DNA from 4 places in the Streptomyces asiaticus genome. Region 1 is predicted to be linked to each of the others. Evidence: riboswitches for the same ligand, from Rfam matches in the RefSeq annotation. Region 1 holds a riboswitch; each other region holds the start of a gene.
The links. Region 1 has a riboswitch for cobalamin ahead of KHP12_RS42830 (ABC transporter substrate-binding protein). Riboswitches for the same ligand answer to the same signal wherever they lie in the genome.
Positions count from the first base shown of each region.

Region 2: it holds a riboswitch for cobalamin, as region 1 does, so the genes downstream of both, KHP12_RS37605 (cobalamin biosynthesis protein) here and KHP12_RS42830 (ABC transporter substrate-binding protein) in region 1, are expected to answer to the same signal.
Region 3: it holds a riboswitch for cobalamin, as region 1 does, so the genes downstream of both, KHP12_RS33155 (ribonucleoside-diphosphate reductase subunit alpha) here and KHP12_RS42830 (ABC transporter substrate-binding protein) in region 1, are expected to answer to the same signal.
Region 4: it holds a riboswitch for cobalamin, as region 1 does, so the genes downstream of both, KHP12_RS01360 ((2Fe-2S) ferredoxin domain-containing protein) here and KHP12_RS42830 (ABC transporter substrate-binding protein) in region 1, are expected to answer to the same signal.

Region 1 is NZ_JAGSHX010000006.1:8,155,663-8,159,745, reverse strand. Features, by position in the region: gene KHP12_RS42835 (FecCD family ABC transporter permease) at 1-895, opposite strand, end outside; gene KHP12_RS42830 (ABC transporter substrate-binding protein) at 907-1,947, opposite strand; cobalamin riboswitch at 2,008-2,221, opposite strand; gene KHP12_RS42825 (RNA polymerase sigma-70 factor) at 2,250-3,173, opposite strand; gene KHP12_RS42820 (carboxymuconolactone decarboxylase family protein) at 3,200-3,673, opposite strand; gene KHP12_RS42815 (DUF2165 domain-containing protein) at 3,863-4,083, shown strand, end outside.
Region 2 is NZ_JAGSHX010000006.1:6,976,469-6,980,551, forward strand. Features, by position in the region: gene KHP12_RS37600 (cobyric acid synthase) at 1-1,007, opposite strand, end outside; gene KHP12_RS37605 (cobalamin biosynthesis protein) at 1,004-1,987, opposite strand; cobalamin riboswitch at 2,134-2,351, opposite strand; gene KHP12_RS37610 (hypothetical protein) at 2,493-2,744, opposite strand; gene KHP12_RS37615 (inorganic phosphate transporter) at 2,758-4,014, opposite strand.
Region 3 is NZ_JAGSHX010000006.1:5,992,164-5,996,246, forward strand. Features, by position in the region: gene KHP12_RS33155 (ribonucleoside-diphosphate reductase subunit alpha) at 1-1,995, opposite strand, end outside; adenosylcobalamin (AdoCbl) riboswitch at 2,130-2,294, opposite strand; gene KHP12_RS33160 (ABC transporter ATP-binding protein) at 2,420-3,253, opposite strand; gene KHP12_RS33165 (ABC transporter permease) at 3,246-4,083, opposite strand, start outside.
Region 4 is NZ_JAGSHX010000001.1:419,523-423,605, forward strand. Features, by position in the region: gene KHP12_RS01355 (NAD-binding protein) at 1-983, shown strand, start outside; cobalamin riboswitch at 1,033-1,225, shown strand; gene KHP12_RS01360 ((2Fe-2S) ferredoxin domain-containing protein) at 1,266-1,649, shown strand; gene KHP12_RS01365 (FAD-binding dehydrogenase) at 1,822-3,636, shown strand; gene KHP12_RS01370 (hypothetical protein) at 3,683-4,051, shown strand.

The sequences.
Region 1 (4,083 bases):
CCCACACCAGGAAGATGGCCCCGGCCAGTGCGGTCACCGGCAGCAGACGGGCGTGGCCGGAGCCGGTGAGGGCGCGGGTGGCGTGCGGGAGGACCAGGCCGACGAAGCCGATGGCGCCGGCGGAGCTGACCAGGGTCGCGGTGAGCAGCGCGGTCGCGCACAGCAGGACGAGACGGGTGCGGGCCACCCGGACACCGAGCGCCGCAGCGGCCTCCTCCCCGAAGGCGAACGCGTCCAGGGTGCGTGCGTGGCCGAGACACACCACGAGCACGGCGGCCAGGACGGCGGTGCACAGCAGCACATCGCCCCATCCGGCGCCGGTGAGCGAGCCGAGGAGCCAGAACAGCACGGCCCGGGTGGTGTCGGCGTCCGCCGAGGTGAGGACGATGAACGAGGTCAGCGCGGAGAACAGCTGCATGGCGGCCACTCCGGACAGCACCACGCGGTCGGTGCTGCCACCAAGGCTGTGGCTGAGCACCAGGACCAGGCCGAACGACAGCAGCGCACCGGTGAACGCGCCCGCCGACAGGGACACGGCCCCGCCACCCACGCCGAGCACGACCACGGCGACGGCGCCCGTGGAGGCGCCCGAGGACACCCCGAGCACGAAGGGATCGGCCAGCGGATTGCGCAGCAGGGACTGCATCACGGCCCCGCAGAGGGCAAGACCCGCCCCGCACACCGCGGCCAGCAGCGTGCGCGGCATGCGCAGGTTCCACACGATGCCGTCCCGGAGCGGCGGCAAGGTGCTCTCCCCCAGGCCGAGATGGGCGGTGACCGCCGCCCATACGTCGGCCGTGGAGATGTCGGCCGGGCCGATGGTCACGGCGAAGGCGACCGACGCGAGCAGCGCGGCCAGCCCTCCCGCGAGCAGCGGCAGGAGGCGAGTGCTCAGGTGGCCGGCACTCACTTGGCGAGCCCGAAGTCGCGCAGCCCGGCGGCGACCTGTTCCACCCCTTCGACCGTACGGATGGACGGGTTCATGGCCTGCCCGCTCAACAGGATGTACCGCTTCCTCTTCACCGCGGTGAGGTTGCGGGTGGCGGCGTTGGTCTCGAGGAAACGCATCTTGGCCCCGGCGGTCTCCGCGGTCTGCTGCCTGCGTGTGAGATCGCCGAGGACGATGACGTCCGGGTCGCGGTCGGCCACGGTCTCCCAGTTGATCTGCGGCCACTCGTCGTGGGTGTCGGAGAAGGCGTTCTCCGCCCCGACGGCCCGGGTGATGGCACCCGGCGCGCCACAGCAGCCGGCGAGGTAGGGCGACTGGGAGTTGGCGAACCAGTACATGAGGGAGACACCGGAGGCGTCCAGTCCCTCCGTGGCCTTGTGCACGCGCTCCTTCAGCCGCGCGACGAGCCTCTCTCCGCGCTCGTCGACACCGAACGCGTGGGCCAGATCGCGTATCTCGCCGTAGACGACATCAAGGGTGAGGGGCTTGCCGCGGGAGCCGTCACCACCGCTGTCGGTGTCCCTGCCCGCCGCGCAGTCGGAGGGCGAGACATATGTGGGCACGCCCAGCTTCTCGAACTGCTCGCGGGTGGCCACGCCGCCCTTGCCGAGGGTGGAGACGAACGAGGCGGTGACGAAGTCGGGTTCGGCGTCCAGGGACTTCTCGAAGGACGGCGCGTTGTCCGCCAGGCGCTCCACCGTGGCGTTGGCCTTCTCCAGGCCCTTCATCACCGGGTCGGTCCAGGTGGCGGTGGCCGCCACGCGGTCGGCGAGGCCGAGCGAGAGCAGGATCTCCGTGCTGCCCTGGTTGAGCGACAGGGCCCGCTTCGGGGCGGATTTCAACGTGACCTTGTGGCCACAGTTGTCGATCGTGCGCGGATAGCCCGAACCGGCGCGCTTCCCGGAGTCCGCGCCGTCATGGCCCGAGCCACCGCACGCGGTGAGCAGCAGGGCGGGGGCGAGCAGGAACGCCGCGGTACGGCGGGCGGAGCGGAGCACGGGCAGCCTCGGTGGTCGGGGCTCGTACGCGGAGCCTGGCCTTTGGTCGTCCTCCGCGCACCGGGCGCGGAGGTGCCAGCAGGTCTTCGGACTCGGGCTCGTCCGGACGGGGCCCCTTCCCGGTGCTCGTTCGCGACGGCCCCGCGGCCGTCACGGACTCCTCCCAGTGGTGTCACCTGCCCCGCCCGTCCCCCTCACCGCTGCGCGTCAGCTCCGGATTCACACCGGATTCCCTGGCCTCGGATGTGGCACGACTGGCTCCGACGAGACTACCAAGAGCGCGGAACGGCCACGTCCCACGGTCAGTTCGGCCGCCGACGTGCCTGCTTCACCTCGCGGTCCACGGCCCAGGCGTCCCCGACCGGCCCGAGGTGGCCGAGCTTGTCGGGGTTGACCACCGTGCGAATGGTCTGGATCTGCCCGTCGAGCACATCGAGGACCAGGGTGTGGAGCACCTTGCCGTCCCGGTCGCGGAGGATCGCGCCGGGCTGGCCGTTGACCTCGCGCGGCTCCAACGACACATCGATCCGCAGCAGCCAGGGGAAGACACCGCCCAGCAGCCGCGCCACGTTCTCCGCGCCCGTGACGGCCCTGGCCAGCTGCGGGGCCTTGCCGCCGCCGTCCCCGACCAGCCGCACATCGGCGGCCAGCAGCTTCCGCAGCCCGCCCACATCGCCGTCCTTCAGCGCGTCGAAGAACCGCGTGGCCAGCTCCTGCCGCTCCCGCCGGTCCGCCGCGAACCGCGGCCGTCCGTCCCGCATGTGGCGCCGCGCCCGTACCAGCAGCTGCCGGCATGCGGCCTCCGACCGCTCCACCGCCGTGGCGATCTCGTCGAACCCGAAGGCGAACACCTCCCGCAGCACGAACACCGCCCGCTCCAGCGGGCTGAGCCGCTCCAGGAGCAGCAGCGCCGCCATCGAGACCGAGTCGGCCAGCTCCACCGCCCGGGCCGGATCCTGATACGGATCGCTGAGCAGCGGCTCGGGGAACCACGGGCCCACGTACTCCTCCCGTCGCACCCGCGCGGAGCGCAGCACATCGATCGAGACGCGTGTCACCGTGGCCGACAGATACGCCTTGGTCGACGTGGGCCGGGTGGCCGAGCCGTCGAAGCGCAGCCACGTTTCCTGCACCGCGTCCTCGGCCTCGCTCACACTGCCCAGGATCCGGTAGGCGATCGAGAACAGCAGTGGCCGCAGCTCCTCGAACTCCTCGACCTCGCTCACGCCGATTCCTCCGTTGCCGATACCGGTCAGTGGAACTGCCCGACCTGGTAGTTGCCCGCCGGCTGCTGGGTGATGGCGTTCAGCCGATTCGCCATGTTCATGAACGAGACCAGGATCACCAGGGCGGTGAGCTGCTCCTCGTCGTAGTGCTTGGCGGCGTTCGCCCATACCTCGTCACTGACGCCACCGGCCGCGTCCGCGATCCGGGTCCCCGCCTCCGCCAGCTCCAGCGCGGCGCGCTCGGCGTCGGTGAAGACCGTGGCCTCCCGCCATGCCGCCACCAGGTGCAGCCGCACCGCGGTCTCACCGGCCGCGGCGGCTTCCTTGGTGTGCATGTCGAGGCAGACGGCGCAGCCGTTGATCTGGCTCACGCGCAGCGCCACCAGCTCCTGGGTGGCGGGCGGCAGCGGCGAGTCCTTGACCGCCTTGCCCGCCGCCATGACGGGCTTGAGGACCTTGCCCGCGGTCGGGCTGGCGGAGTAGTTCAGTCGCGCGTCCATGGTGTGCTCCTCCGTGGTTGTCAGTGGCTACACCCCTGAGACGAGATGGCCCCACCCCCTGTGACATGGACGCATGTGACCTGCGTCTCCCCACCACCGGGCCCACTGAGCCAAACAGTTGTACGCTACCGCTCGGTCCGATCAATGGAATGTCCGATCAACGGAATACAACGGGGAGACAGAGTCATCGTGAGCGAGCGAACCGGCAGAATACGTTCCCCTCGCACCTACTCCGCCGTCTCGGGGCTGCTCACCGGGACGATCGCGCTGTACATCGCGCTTGTCGCCTTCGGTAACATCACCGACTTCGACACCAATCAGCAATTCGTCCGCCATGTCCTGGCGATGGACACCACGTTCAAGGACGACGACCTGATGTGGCGGGCCATCAAGTCCACCGCGCTCCAGGA
Region 2 (4,083 bases), 1.2 Mb from region 1:
CTGGTACCCGGCAGCACCACCAGGTCGGCGTCGGCCAGCTCCTCGGGCCGGTCCACGAACCGCACGATCACGCCCGGCTCTGCCGCCAGCGCGTCCACGTCCGTGAAGTTGGACATCAGCGGTACGGCGGCCACCGCGATCCGCAGGACGTCCGCGCCGTAAGGGGGCGCCACGACGCTCTCCCGCACCGCGCCGCGCAGCGACACCCGCAGCCCGTCCTCCTCGTCGATGCCCAGCCCGTGGGCGAACGGGAGCACCCCGACGGTCGGGCGCCCGGTGAGGTCGCGCAGCATCTCGAGGCCGGGCTCCAGAAGGCTCACATCGCCGCGGAACTTGTTCACCAGGTAGGCGGCCACATGCCGTTGGTCGGCGGCCGACAGCAGCGCGGTCGTGCCGAAGAAGGACGCGAAGACACCACCGCGGTCGATGTCCCCGACCACCACGACCGGAAGCCCTGCGGCGCGCGCAAGACCCATGTTGACGATGTCGGTGCGGCGCAGATTGATCTCGGCGGGGCTGCCCGCGCCCTCGCAGATCACCGCGTCATGGGTGCGCCGCAGCTCCTCCAGGCACTCCGTGACGGTCCCCAGCAGCGCCTCCCGCCCCGTGGAGACCCTCTCGCCGGGCGAGGGGGCCCCGGGCCCGCCGAAGTACCCGCGCGCGCTCAGCTCGCCCACCGGCTTGCCCAGCAGCACCACTTGACTGCTGCGGTCACTGCCCGGCTTCAGCAGGACCGGGTTCATCAGCGCACTGGGCTCGACGCGCGCGGCGGCCGCCTGCATGGCCTGCGCCCGCCCGATCTCCGCCCCCTCCCGGGTGACGAAGGAGTTGAGCGACATGTTCTGCGCCTTGAAGGGCGCCACGCTGACGCCCTTACGGGCGAGCCACCGGCAGATCCCGGCCGTCACCACGCTCTTGCCCGCGTCGGAGGTCGTGCCCGCGACGAGCAGCCCCCCGCCGCGTGCCCCGGAACCCTCCGTGCCGTCCTTAGCGCGTATCCCGCTCATCCGCCGCCCCTTCCCAAGGCCCGGGGCCGTCCCGTCAACGCCCTCAGGACCGGCCGGGCCGCCATGGACACTCCGAGCGCCAGCACGCCGACGCGCCGCGACAGCCGTATCGCCCGCTCGATGTCGGCCGACTCCACCGGCCGCCCGCCGGAGTTGAGCACCGGTCGGTGCTCGACCCGGCCGCCGTACGCGAGGGTGCCGCCCAGCCGGACGGCGAGCGCGCCCGCGAAGGACGCCTCCACGGGGCCCGCGTTGGGGCTCGGATGGCGTCCGCCGTCGCGCCGCCAGGCGCGCCACGCACCGCGCGGATCGGGGCCCGCGAGCGTCGCCAGGGCCGCCGTAAGGCGCGCACCGGGCCAGCCGGCCACATCGTCCAGCCGGGCCGCCGCCCAGCCGAACCGCCGGTAGCGCGGCGACTTGTGGCCCACCATGGCGTCCAGGGTGTTGACGGCACGGAATCCTATGAGCCCCGGCACACCGCCCACGGCGCCCCACACCAGCGCGCCCACGACGGCGTCGGAGGTGTTCTCGGCCACCGATTCGACCACCGCGCGGGCGATCTGCGGCCCGTCCAGCGCCTGCGGATCGCGGCCGCACAGATGCGGCAGCCGCTCCCGGGCGACCTCGAGGTCCCCGGCGGCCAGCGCCCCGCCGACGGCCCGTGCCTCACGGCCCAGGCTCGTGCCGCCCAGCACGGCCCAGGTGGCGGCGGCGGTCAGCGCGACCTCCGCGCCACGGCGGCTGCCAAGGCCCCGTACGGCGCGGGTCAGCAGCGCGGCACCGGCGGCCGCGCCGCCCGCGCACAACGCGGTGTGCAGGGCCCCGTAGCCCCGGTGGTCGCGCCACAGCCGGCGCTCGGCGGCCGCGGCGGCGCGCCCGAACGCGGCCACCGGATGGCCGCGGCGCGGATCACCCGTGGCGAGGTCGCCGAGGAAGCCGAGGGCCGCGCCACACGCGAACGAGGCGTGGTCGGCAGGCATCCGTCAGGCCGCCGTCACGCCTCGGCGCGGCGATACGGAACCAGACGGGCCGGATGGGCCGGAAGAGCCGAAGCGGACAGGGAGGGCTGGCGGCGTGGCGATGCCGGGCATGGCGGTATGTCCTCACTCAGGGTCCGCGCCCTGGTTCGACGTGACCGGCGGTGAGAGTCTCCTGGCTCCCGGATCCGCGGCCCTCCCGGTCTTCCAGCCCCGCGTACGCGACGAACCGTACGGACGAGCCGTGACCCCATACAGGCGATGGGAGGGTGCTCCCCGGTGACAGTGGCGGGACCGCGCCGGATTCTCACCGGCTTCCTCTCCTGCCGCCGTTTGGCTCGGGAAGTCCACCATGGGCCGCGAATGGCCGTCAACTCGCATATGACCCATGACGCCCGAGTGTGCCGAGCCCCACAGCCAACCGCCCCTCACAGGACGGCCGCCGGACGGTCGGCGCTGGTCAGCGCCACCATCCGGCGGCCGGTGGTCGTTCGGGGAAGCGGGGTCCTCAGGCGACGATCAGATAGATGCCGTACGCCACGACCGCGGCGCACACCGCAAAGCAGGCGTACGCGCCGGTGCGCGCGAGCGAGGAGGCGCCCACCGCGCCCCCGGGCACGGCGGCGGCCGTGCCGCCCCGCTCCGGCGCCGCCTTACGGGAGGTGCCGACGATGCCCAGGGTGAAGACGCCCACCATGCCGACGGTGACCGCGAGGCTGATGCCGAAGACCTGGCCGAGTGCAGCCCAGTCGATGCTCATGTTTCCTGGCTCCTTAGCGGGTGGTGCTGCTCGCGGCGGCGGGGGTGGGGGTCTGCTCGGGTGTGTGCTCCGAGGTGTCGTCCTCGGGGGCGGCGCTCGCCGCACCGGCGGGCGGCGGGGCCACGGACCGCAGGGCGGCCGTGACGGCGCCCACCGGCTCCTGGGTGCCGACCTCGTTGACGTTGGTGTGGTCCACGGGCTTGCGGCGCGACAGCATCCAGATCGCCCCGCAGGCCAGGACGGCGAGCACGGCCACCGCCGTGATTCCCGCGTTCCCCTGGTCGGCGAGGAGCGCGGCGGCGCCCGCCACCAGACCGGCGGCCGGCAGGGTCAGCACCCAGGCGATCACCATGCGGCCCGCGGTCGACCAGCGCACCACGGCGCCCTTACGGCCGACACCCGCGCCCATGACGGCACCGGAGCAGACCTGGGTGGTGGACAGCGCGAAGCCGATGTGGGAGGAGGCGAGGATGACGGTCGCGGCGCCGGTCTGGGCGGCGAAGCCCTGCGGCGGCTGGATGTCGGTGATGCCCTTGCCCATGGTGCGGATGATGCGCCAGCCGCCCAGGTAGGTGCCGAGCGCGATGGCCAGGCCCGCCGAGACGATGACCCACAGCGGCGGGTCGGAGTCGGGCGCCACCACGTTCCCGGTGACCAGCGCCAGGGTGATCACGCCCATCGTCTTCTGGGCGTCGTTGGTGCCGTGGGCCAGGGAGACCAGGGCGGCGGAGGCGATCTGCCCCGCGCGGTAGCCCTTCGCGGTGTCCTCGGGGGAGCGGTCGCGGCCGAGCCGGTAGGTGAGCCGGGTGGCGGCCAGCGTGGCGATGCCGGCCACGATCGGCGCGGCGACGGCGGGGATCAGGACCTTCATGACGATCGCGTCGCCATTGACCCCGTCCAGGCCCACGGAGACCACGGTGGCGCCGATCAGACCGCCGAACAGGGCGTGCGAGGAGCTGGAGGGGAGTCCGGCGAGCCACGTCACCAGATTCCACAGGATCGCGCCGACGAGTCCCGCGAAGATCACTTCTGGCTGGATACCGGATCCCTCGTCGATGATCCCGCCGGAGATGGTCTTGGCCACCTCCACGGACAGGAACGCGCCGACGAGATTGAGGACGGCCGACATCGCCACCGCCACCCTGGGCCCGAGTGCTCCCGTGGAGATGGTGGTGGCCATGGCGTTAGCCGTGTCGTGAAAGCCGTTCGTGAAGTCGAACACCAAGGCCGTGACGATCACGATCCCGATGAGAAGCGTGATGTGTTCCATACACCCGGTCAATCAGTTCGAAGGTCGTTAGTGGCACGGTGAACGTAAGGAAACAGGGTGAACGGGAGA
Region 3 (4,083 bases), 2.2 Mb from region 1:
GTCCCAGACGCCCAGCTTCTTGAGGTCGTCCACCAGATAGGAGTTGACCTGGAGGAACTCCCCGCTGAGCGTTTCGCGCTTGAAGAGGTTGGAGACCTGCGGCTCGATGCACTCGTAGACGCCCGCGATGGAGGCGATGGTCGCGGTCGGCGCGATCGCCAGCAGCAGCGAGTTCCGCATCCCGGACTTCGCCATCCGCGCGCGCAGCGCCTGCCAGCGCTCCGGCCAGGTGGCCACCGCGTCCGTGTAGTGGTCCGGGTGCAGCACACCGCGCGCGGTGCGGGTCTCGGCCCAGGCGGGGTGCGGGCCGTGGCGCTCGGCGAGCTCGCAGGACGCCTCGTACGCGGCGAGCATGATGCGCTCGGAGATCCGCGTGGAGAGCGCCGTGGCCTCGGACGAGTCGAACGGCAGCCGCAGCCGGAAGAAGACGTCCTGGAGCCCCATGAGGCCCAGACCCACCGGGCGCCAGCGGGAGTTGGAGGCCCCGGCCTCCTCCGTGGGGTAGAAGTTGATGTCCACCACGCGGTCGAGGAAGGTCACGGCGGTGTGGACGGTGGCGTCCAGGCGCTCCCAGTCCAGCTGCCCGTCCTCGCCCAGGTGCGCGGCGAGGTTGACCGATCCGAGATTGCACACGGCGGTCTCGCCGTCGTTCGTGACCTCCAGGATCTCGGTGCAGAGGTTGGAGGAGTGGACGACCCTGCCGGGCTCGGCGGTCTGGTTGGCGGTGCGGTTGGCGGCGTCCTTGAACGTCATCCAGCCGTTGCCGGTCTGCGCGAGGGTGCGCATCATCCGGGCGTACAGCTGGCGCGCCGGGACCTGCTTGACGGCCTTGCCCTCGGCCTCGGCCCTGCGGTACGCGGCGTCGAACTCCTCGCCCCACAGGTCCACCAGATCGGGCGCGTCGGCCGGGGAGAACAGCGACCAGTCGGCATCCGCCTCGACCCGCCGCATGAACTCGTCCGGGATCCAGTGGGCGATGTTGAGGTTGTGGGTGCGGCGGGCGTCCTCGCCCGTGTTGTCCCGCAGCTCCAGGAACTCCTCGAGGTCCGCGTGCCAGGTCTCCAGGTAGACACAGGCCGCGCCCTTGCGCCGGCCGCCCTGGTTGACGGCGGCAACCGAGGCGTCGAGCGTGCGCAGGAACGGCACGATGCCGTTGGAGTGCCCGTTGGTGCCCCGGATCAGCGAACCGCGGGCCCGGATGCGGGAGTAGGACAGGCCGATGCCGCCCGCGTGCTTCGACAGCCGCGCCACCTGGTGGTAGCGGTTGTAGATAGAGTCCAGCTCGTCCAGCGGGGAGTCCAGCAGATAGCAGGACGACATCTGCGGATGCCGGGTGCCGGAGTTGAACAGCGTGGGGGAGCTGGGCAGATACGACAGCGTGCTGGTCAGCCGGTAGAGCTCGGCCACATCGTCCAGCGCCCGCTCCGAGAGGTTCTCGGCGAGCCCGCAGGCCACGCGCAGCAGGAAGTGCTGCGGGGTCTCGATCACCTGACGGGTGATCGGGTGGCGCAGCAGATAGCGGCTGTAGAGGGTGCGCAGCCCGAAGTAGCCGAAGCGGTTGTCGGCGCCGTCGGCCAGCGCCCGCTCCACCAGCGCGTCCAGCCGCTCGGCGTGGGCGGCGGCGAACTCCGCGGTGGAGTCGGCGAGCAGGCCCTCGCGGTGGCCCACCCGGACGGAGGTGGAGAAGGAGACCGCGCCCTGCCCGGCCGCCTCCTCCGTGATGGTCAGCGCCAGCAGCCGCGCCGCGAGCCGTGAGTACTCCGGCTCCTCGGCGATCAGTCCGGCCGCCGCCTCGGTCGCGAGCCCGCGCAACTCCGCCTCGTCCGAGCCGGGATGACGGCCGCGCAGGGCGGCGGCCGCGACCTTGCCGGGGTCGGTGGCGGGCAGGTCGGCGGTGAGTCCGGTCAGAGTCCGTAGCAGGGCGGTCCCGGGCGCGTCGTCCGCTGCCTGAGAAGCCGCCTGCGCTGAAACCGGATCGGCGGGCGCGATGGTCACTGAGGTGCTCTCCTTCGCTCGGTCAGGGCCTGTCCGGATCACAACTCCGGACGGGCCTGAGGCCGCGAAGGGTGGTGCGACGGTCGCGTACGGGCATGCCGGTGCCGCACTCCTCGTACGCCAGACACACCACGCAGCGTCCATCGGCCCAACCCTCGAGGCCGGGGGACGTGTTCACAGGGCTGTCGGCAGGCGCTCGGACTTACGGGCACGCCGAATTGAGCGCACACGTACACCGTTGCGGGACAGTTCCGGATTCCCACCGGATTCCCCTGCGGCGACAGCGAGGACGAGCATACATCTTGTGTTGGCCGACGCACGTGCCCCCATATCTTGTGTCGGAGCTGCGGAGTTTCGCATGAATGTGCTAGTGCGTTCCGGCCCGGCGAGCCAGCGTCCTGGTCGGGCGGCGCCCAGGCGGGGCCTACTTGCCGGTCTCCTTCTCGTACGCCTTGATGACCTCGTCGGTCGGGCCGTCCATCAGCAGCTCGCCCTTCTCCAGCCACAGCACCCGGTCACAGGTGTCCCGGATGGACTTGTTGTTGTGGCTGACGAGGAAGACCGTGCCGGCCTCCTGACGGAGCTCCCGGATCCGGGCCTCGGAACGCTTCTGGAACTTCCTGTCACCCGTGGCCAGCGCCTCGTCGATCATCAGCACATCGTGGTCCTTGGCCGCGGCGATGGAGAACCGCAGCCGGGCCGCCATACCCGAGGAGTACGTACGCATCGGCAGGGTGATGAAATCACCCTTCTCATTGATACCCGAGAAGTCCACGATGCCCTGGTAACGCTCCCGGACCTGCTCACGCGACATCCCCATCGCCAGACCGCCCAGGATCACATTCCGCTCACCGGTCAGGTCGTTCATCAGCGCCGCGTTCACCCCCAGCAGCGACGGCTGACCATGGGTGTAGACCTTGCCGCGCTCGGTGGGCAGCAGCCCCGCCACCGCCTTCAGCAGGGTCGACTTCCCCGACCCATTGGACCCGATCAGACCGATCGACTCACCCTTGTACGCCACGAAGGTGACCCCGCGCACCGCGTGCACCTCACGCATGCCCGGCGCATTCTTGCGGCCCAGCAGGCGGCTGAGGGCGGCGGTGGCACTGCCCTTCCCCTTGGGGCCGCCGTTGACCCGGTAGACGATATGGACGTCGTCGGCGATGACGGTGGGCACCCGCGCCGGCGCGGAAGCCGCCCGAGCGGCCTGGTCGGCCCGCTCCGCCTGGGCACCTTTGTCGAGGGTCTGCTCAGCCACGGCCGTACTGCTCCTCTGCCTTCCAGAAGTACACGAATCCCCCGACACCGAAGAGCACCGCCCAGCCCAGGGCCAGCGCCCACACATGCGGCGGCAGGTTCGACGAGGGGTAATCGTTGATCAGGGCGTACCGCATCAGGTCCATGTAAACGGCCGCCGGATTCGCCAGCATGGCGTCGCTGATCCAGCCGCTCGCTCCCGCGTGTTCGAGGGTGCGGGCCAGCGGAAACATCACGCCCGAGGCATACATCCAGGTGCGCAGAATGAAGGGCAGCAGCTGCGCGAGGTCCGGTGTTTTGGCCCCGAGCCGCGCCACGATCAGCGACAGGCCGGTGTTGAAGACGAATTGCAGGGCCAGGGTGGGGACAATCAGCAGCCAGGCCAGTGCCGGGAAGTGGCCGAAGCCCACCAACACGACGGCCAGCACGATCATCGAGAACAGCAGCTGCTGGAGCTGCTGGAGCGCGAACGAGATGGGGAGTGAGGCGCGAGGGAAGTGCAGGGCCCGCACCAGCCCGAGATTCCCGGAGATCGCCCGTACGCCCGCCATGGCGGAACTCTGGCTGAAGGTGAAGACGAACACACCCGTCACCAGGAACGGAATGTACACGTCGTTCGGCAGGCCCCGGTTGCTCTTCAGCAGCATGCCGAAGATGAAGAAGTAGACCGCCGCGTTGAGCAGCGGGGTCGCCACCTGCCACAGCTGACCCAGCTTGGCCTGGCTGTACTGGGCGGTGAGCTTTGCCTGCGAAAAGGCCAGGATGAAGTGGCGTCGGCCCCACAGCTGACGGCTGTATTCACGCAGCCCCACCCGAGCGCCACTGACCGTG
Region 4 (4,083 bases), on a different contig from region 1:
AGCTCACCGGAGCCGGACTGCTCCACGCGGCCTACCTCACGGTGCTGGACGTGCTGGCGATCGACGATCCGGCGCTCGACGAGCCGACCGGACGCAAGGTCCTCCAACTGCTGTCCGGGCTGACCGGACTGCTCCTGCTGCCCGTTCTGGTGGCCGCCGCGCTGGAAGCGCTGGGCACCTTCCGCACCGCGTCCGCGCTGCGCCGCCCTCCACGCGGCCTGTCCGGCCATGTCGTGCTGCTCGGACTCGGCAAGGTCGGCACCCGGGTCCTGGCCAGGCTCCGGGAGATGGACATCCCCGTGGTGTGCGTGGAGGAGGACCCCGGGGCGCGCGGCATCCCGCTGGCCCGCAGGCTCGGGGTGCCGACGGTCCTCGGCGATGTCACCCAGGAAGGCGTCCTGGAGGCCGCCAAAATCCAGCGGGCCCACGCCCTGCTCGCACTGACCAGCGTCGACACCACCAACCTGGAGGCGACGCTGTACGCCCGCTCGGTCAAGCCCCGGCTGCGGGTGGCTCTGCGCCTGTATGACGACCGCTTCGCCAACGCCGTCTACCGCACGCTGCGTGCGGCCCATCCGCGGGCCCTCACCCGCAGCCGCAGCGTCTCCAGCCTGGCGGCTCCGGCGTTCGCCGGGGCCATGATGGGACGTCAGGTCCTCGGTGCCATACCGGTCGAGCGCAGGGTGCTGCTCTTCGCCGCCCTGCATGTCGCCGGGCATCCGCGACTGGAGGGGCGTACCGTCGCCGAGGCGTTCGTACCGGGCGCCTGGCGGGTCATCGCGCTGGACGCGGCCGAGCCCGCGGACCGGCAACGCGACCTCGGGGCTGCGCCCCCTTACGACGGTGTCGTCCAGCAGGCGCCCGCCCTGGTGTGGGACCTGCACCCCGGCTATGCCCTGCGGCCCCAGGACCGCGTGGTGCTGGCGGCCACCCGCCAGGGCCTGGGTGAGATCCTGGCGGGGGCGCCGGTCCGCCGGAACTGACGCCGGGCCGCCCGTCGCCCCGCCGGGGCTGGGGCCGCGTGGTGTGGCGCTGTCCGGGATGCGATGATGCCGGGCGACAAGGGCGACGGCGGAACGAGGAAGCCGGTGTGAATCCGACGCGGTACCGCCACTGTGATCGGCGAGCGGATCCCGAACAGGCCACTGCCCACGTATGCGGGTGGGAAGGCCGGGACGAGCATCGACCCGAGAGCCAGGAGACTCACGCGGTCGCCTCCTCGATCGACACCGGGGCGGACTTCCCCGGAGGAGGGGTGATGCGGCGTGCCCGTGAGGCCGACCGACCCGCTGCCGTGCCGGGTGACCGTGTGCCGGGACTGCTGCTGCGGCAGTCCCAAGGTGACCGGCGTCGACCATGCCGCGCAGATCACGCGGCTCGGTGAGGAGGCGCCCGTACGCGTCTCCGAGTGTCTGGACGTCTGCGACCAGGCCAATGTGATCGTGGTACAGCCGTCGGCCGCCGGACGGGCCGCCGGGGGCAGGCCGGTGTGGCTCGGCCTGGTCAACGACCCGGACGCGACGGAGGACATCGTGGCCTGGGTCCGGGCGGGTGGCCCCGGGGTGGCACCGCTGCCCGACATCCTCGATCTGTACGCGTTCTCGCCGCGGGGGAGTGCCTCGGCCGAGCCGTCACCGGGCGGTAGCTGAGCACCCGAAGTCGCCTGGGGGCAAGGGAGTTGCTCGTACGAGCAGAACTCTGGCGGCCTCTCACCCTGTGGGCTACCGTCGGTAACACCTTGCCGGCCGGTAACACGATTCCGTCGCGGCACCCCCCTCCGTATCTCCCGCACCCTCCGAACCCCCTTCCGGAAGGCAGCTCATGGAGAACTCCACAGAGAATTCCGCGTCGCCCGCCGGGATCGGCGGGATCAGCCGCCGTCGCGCCCTGACGGCGGCGGGTGGTGTGCTCGCCGGCGCCGCGCTCGCCCAGACGGCGGTTCCGGCCTTCGCCGCCTCCGGCCCGTCCTCGGACGCGGACGCCATCGTGGTCGGCCACGGGCTCGCCGGGCTGGTGGCCACGGCGGAGCTGACGGCCGCGGGACGCAAGGTGCTCCTCCTCGACCAGGAGCCCGAGAGCAACCTCGGCGGCCAGGCGTTCTGGTCCTTCGGCGGCCTGTTCTTCGTGGACTCCGAGGAGCAGCGGCTGATGGGGATCAAGGACTCCCCCGAACTGGCCTGGCAGGACTGGCTCGGCACGGCCGGCTTCGACCGCGGTGTCAGCGACCCCGGCGGCCAGGACTACTGGGCCCACAAGTGGGCCGAGGCGTACGTGGATTTCGCCTCCGGGGAGAAGCGGTCCTGGCTGCACGGGCTCGGTGTGCAATGGTTCCCGATCGTCGGCTGGGCCGAACGCGGCGGCGGTCTCGCGGACGGCCACGGCAACTCGGTGCCGCGTTTCCACGTCACCTGGGGCACCGGTCCGGCCGTGGTCGAGCCGTTCGAGAAGAAGGTGCGGGCCGCCGCGAAGGACGGCCGGGTGACGTTCACGTTCCGGCACCGGGTGGACGAGCTGATCGTCACCGATGGCGCCGTCACCGGGGTGAGGGGCTCGATCCTGGAACCGAGCGACGCCGCCCGCGGCAAGCAGACCTCGCGCACCGTGGTGGGCGACTTCGAGCTCAGCGCCCCGGTGGTGATCGTCACCTCCGGCGGTATCGGCGCCAACCACGACCTCGTACGCCGGAACTGGCCCGACCGGCTCGGCTCACCGCCGAAGTTCATGGTCACCGGCGTCCCCGCGTATGTGGACGGCCGCATGCTGGCGATCACCGAGAAGGCGGGCGGACGGATCGTCAACCCCGACCGGATGTGGCACTACACCGAGGGCCTCAGGAACTACGCCCCGATCTGGCCGGGCCATGGCATCCGTATCCTGCCGGGCCCGTCGTCGATGTGGTTCGACGCGGAGGGCAGGCGCTTCTCCAGCCCCGACATCCCGGGCTACGACACCCTGCACACCCTCGGATCGATCACCGCCACCGGTCATGACTACTCGTGGTTCATCACCACCCAGAAGATCATGGCCAAGGAGTTCGCGCTCTCGGGCTCGGAGCAGAACCCGGACCTGACCAACAAGGACATCCTGCAACTCCTCTCCCGCATCTGGCAGACCCCCGAGCCGATCCAGCGGTTCCGGGACAAGGGCGAGGACTTCGTGGTCGCCACCTCCCTGCCCCAACTGGTCGCGGGCATGAACAAGTTGACCGGTGACAACCTGATCGACCTGGCGGACCTCAAGCGGCAGATCGAGGCCCGCGACCGCGAGATCGAGAATCCGTACACCAAGGACGTCCAGGTCATGGGCATCCGCAACGCGCTCGCCTACCCCGGGGACGCCCTCAGCCGCACCGCCTCCGCGCACCGGATCCTGGACTCGGCCGCCGGGCCGCTGATCGCCGTGCGCCTCAACATCCTCACCCGCAAGACCCTCGGCGGCCTCCAGACCGATCTCTCCGGCCGCGTCCTGGACGCCTCCGGCCGGCCGATCAGCGGCCTGTACGCGGCGGGCGAGGTGGCGGGCTTCGGCGGGGGAGGAGTACACGGCTACCGCTCCCTGGAGGGCACCTTCCTCGGCGGCTGCCTCTTCTCGGGCCGCACGGCGGGCCGCGCGGCGGCGTCCGCGACGGCGACCTGAACCCCGTCGGCGGGAACGGGCCCGTGGGAGACTCGTCCCGCACTCCGTGGCGAGGGAGGACACGTTGGGCGGGGACGATCCGCACATCCATGTCGAGTCGAAGGTCGTCCGTGGCGTGGCCGCCGTCCGCGAGATGATGGCAGCCACGTTCGGCCTGGTCGGTGACGTGCCGAGCCTCGTCGATACCGGATGCGGGCTGCGGGCCCCGTACGCGATGACCTCGCCGCGCCCGGAGAACGTCACCTGCCTCGCCTGCCGTGAGCATGCGCGGCAGGAGCATCTGCGCTTCGCGGACGAGGTCGAACGTCTGGGCGGGATGGCCGGATCGACCATCAGCACGGCCCAGGCCAAGCTGGCCGCCGACGAGCACCGCGAGCTCGCGGAGAGGTTCTCCGGCCCGCGGCGGGCCGAATGACATCACCGCACGCGGGCGGCCCGCGGCAGCCG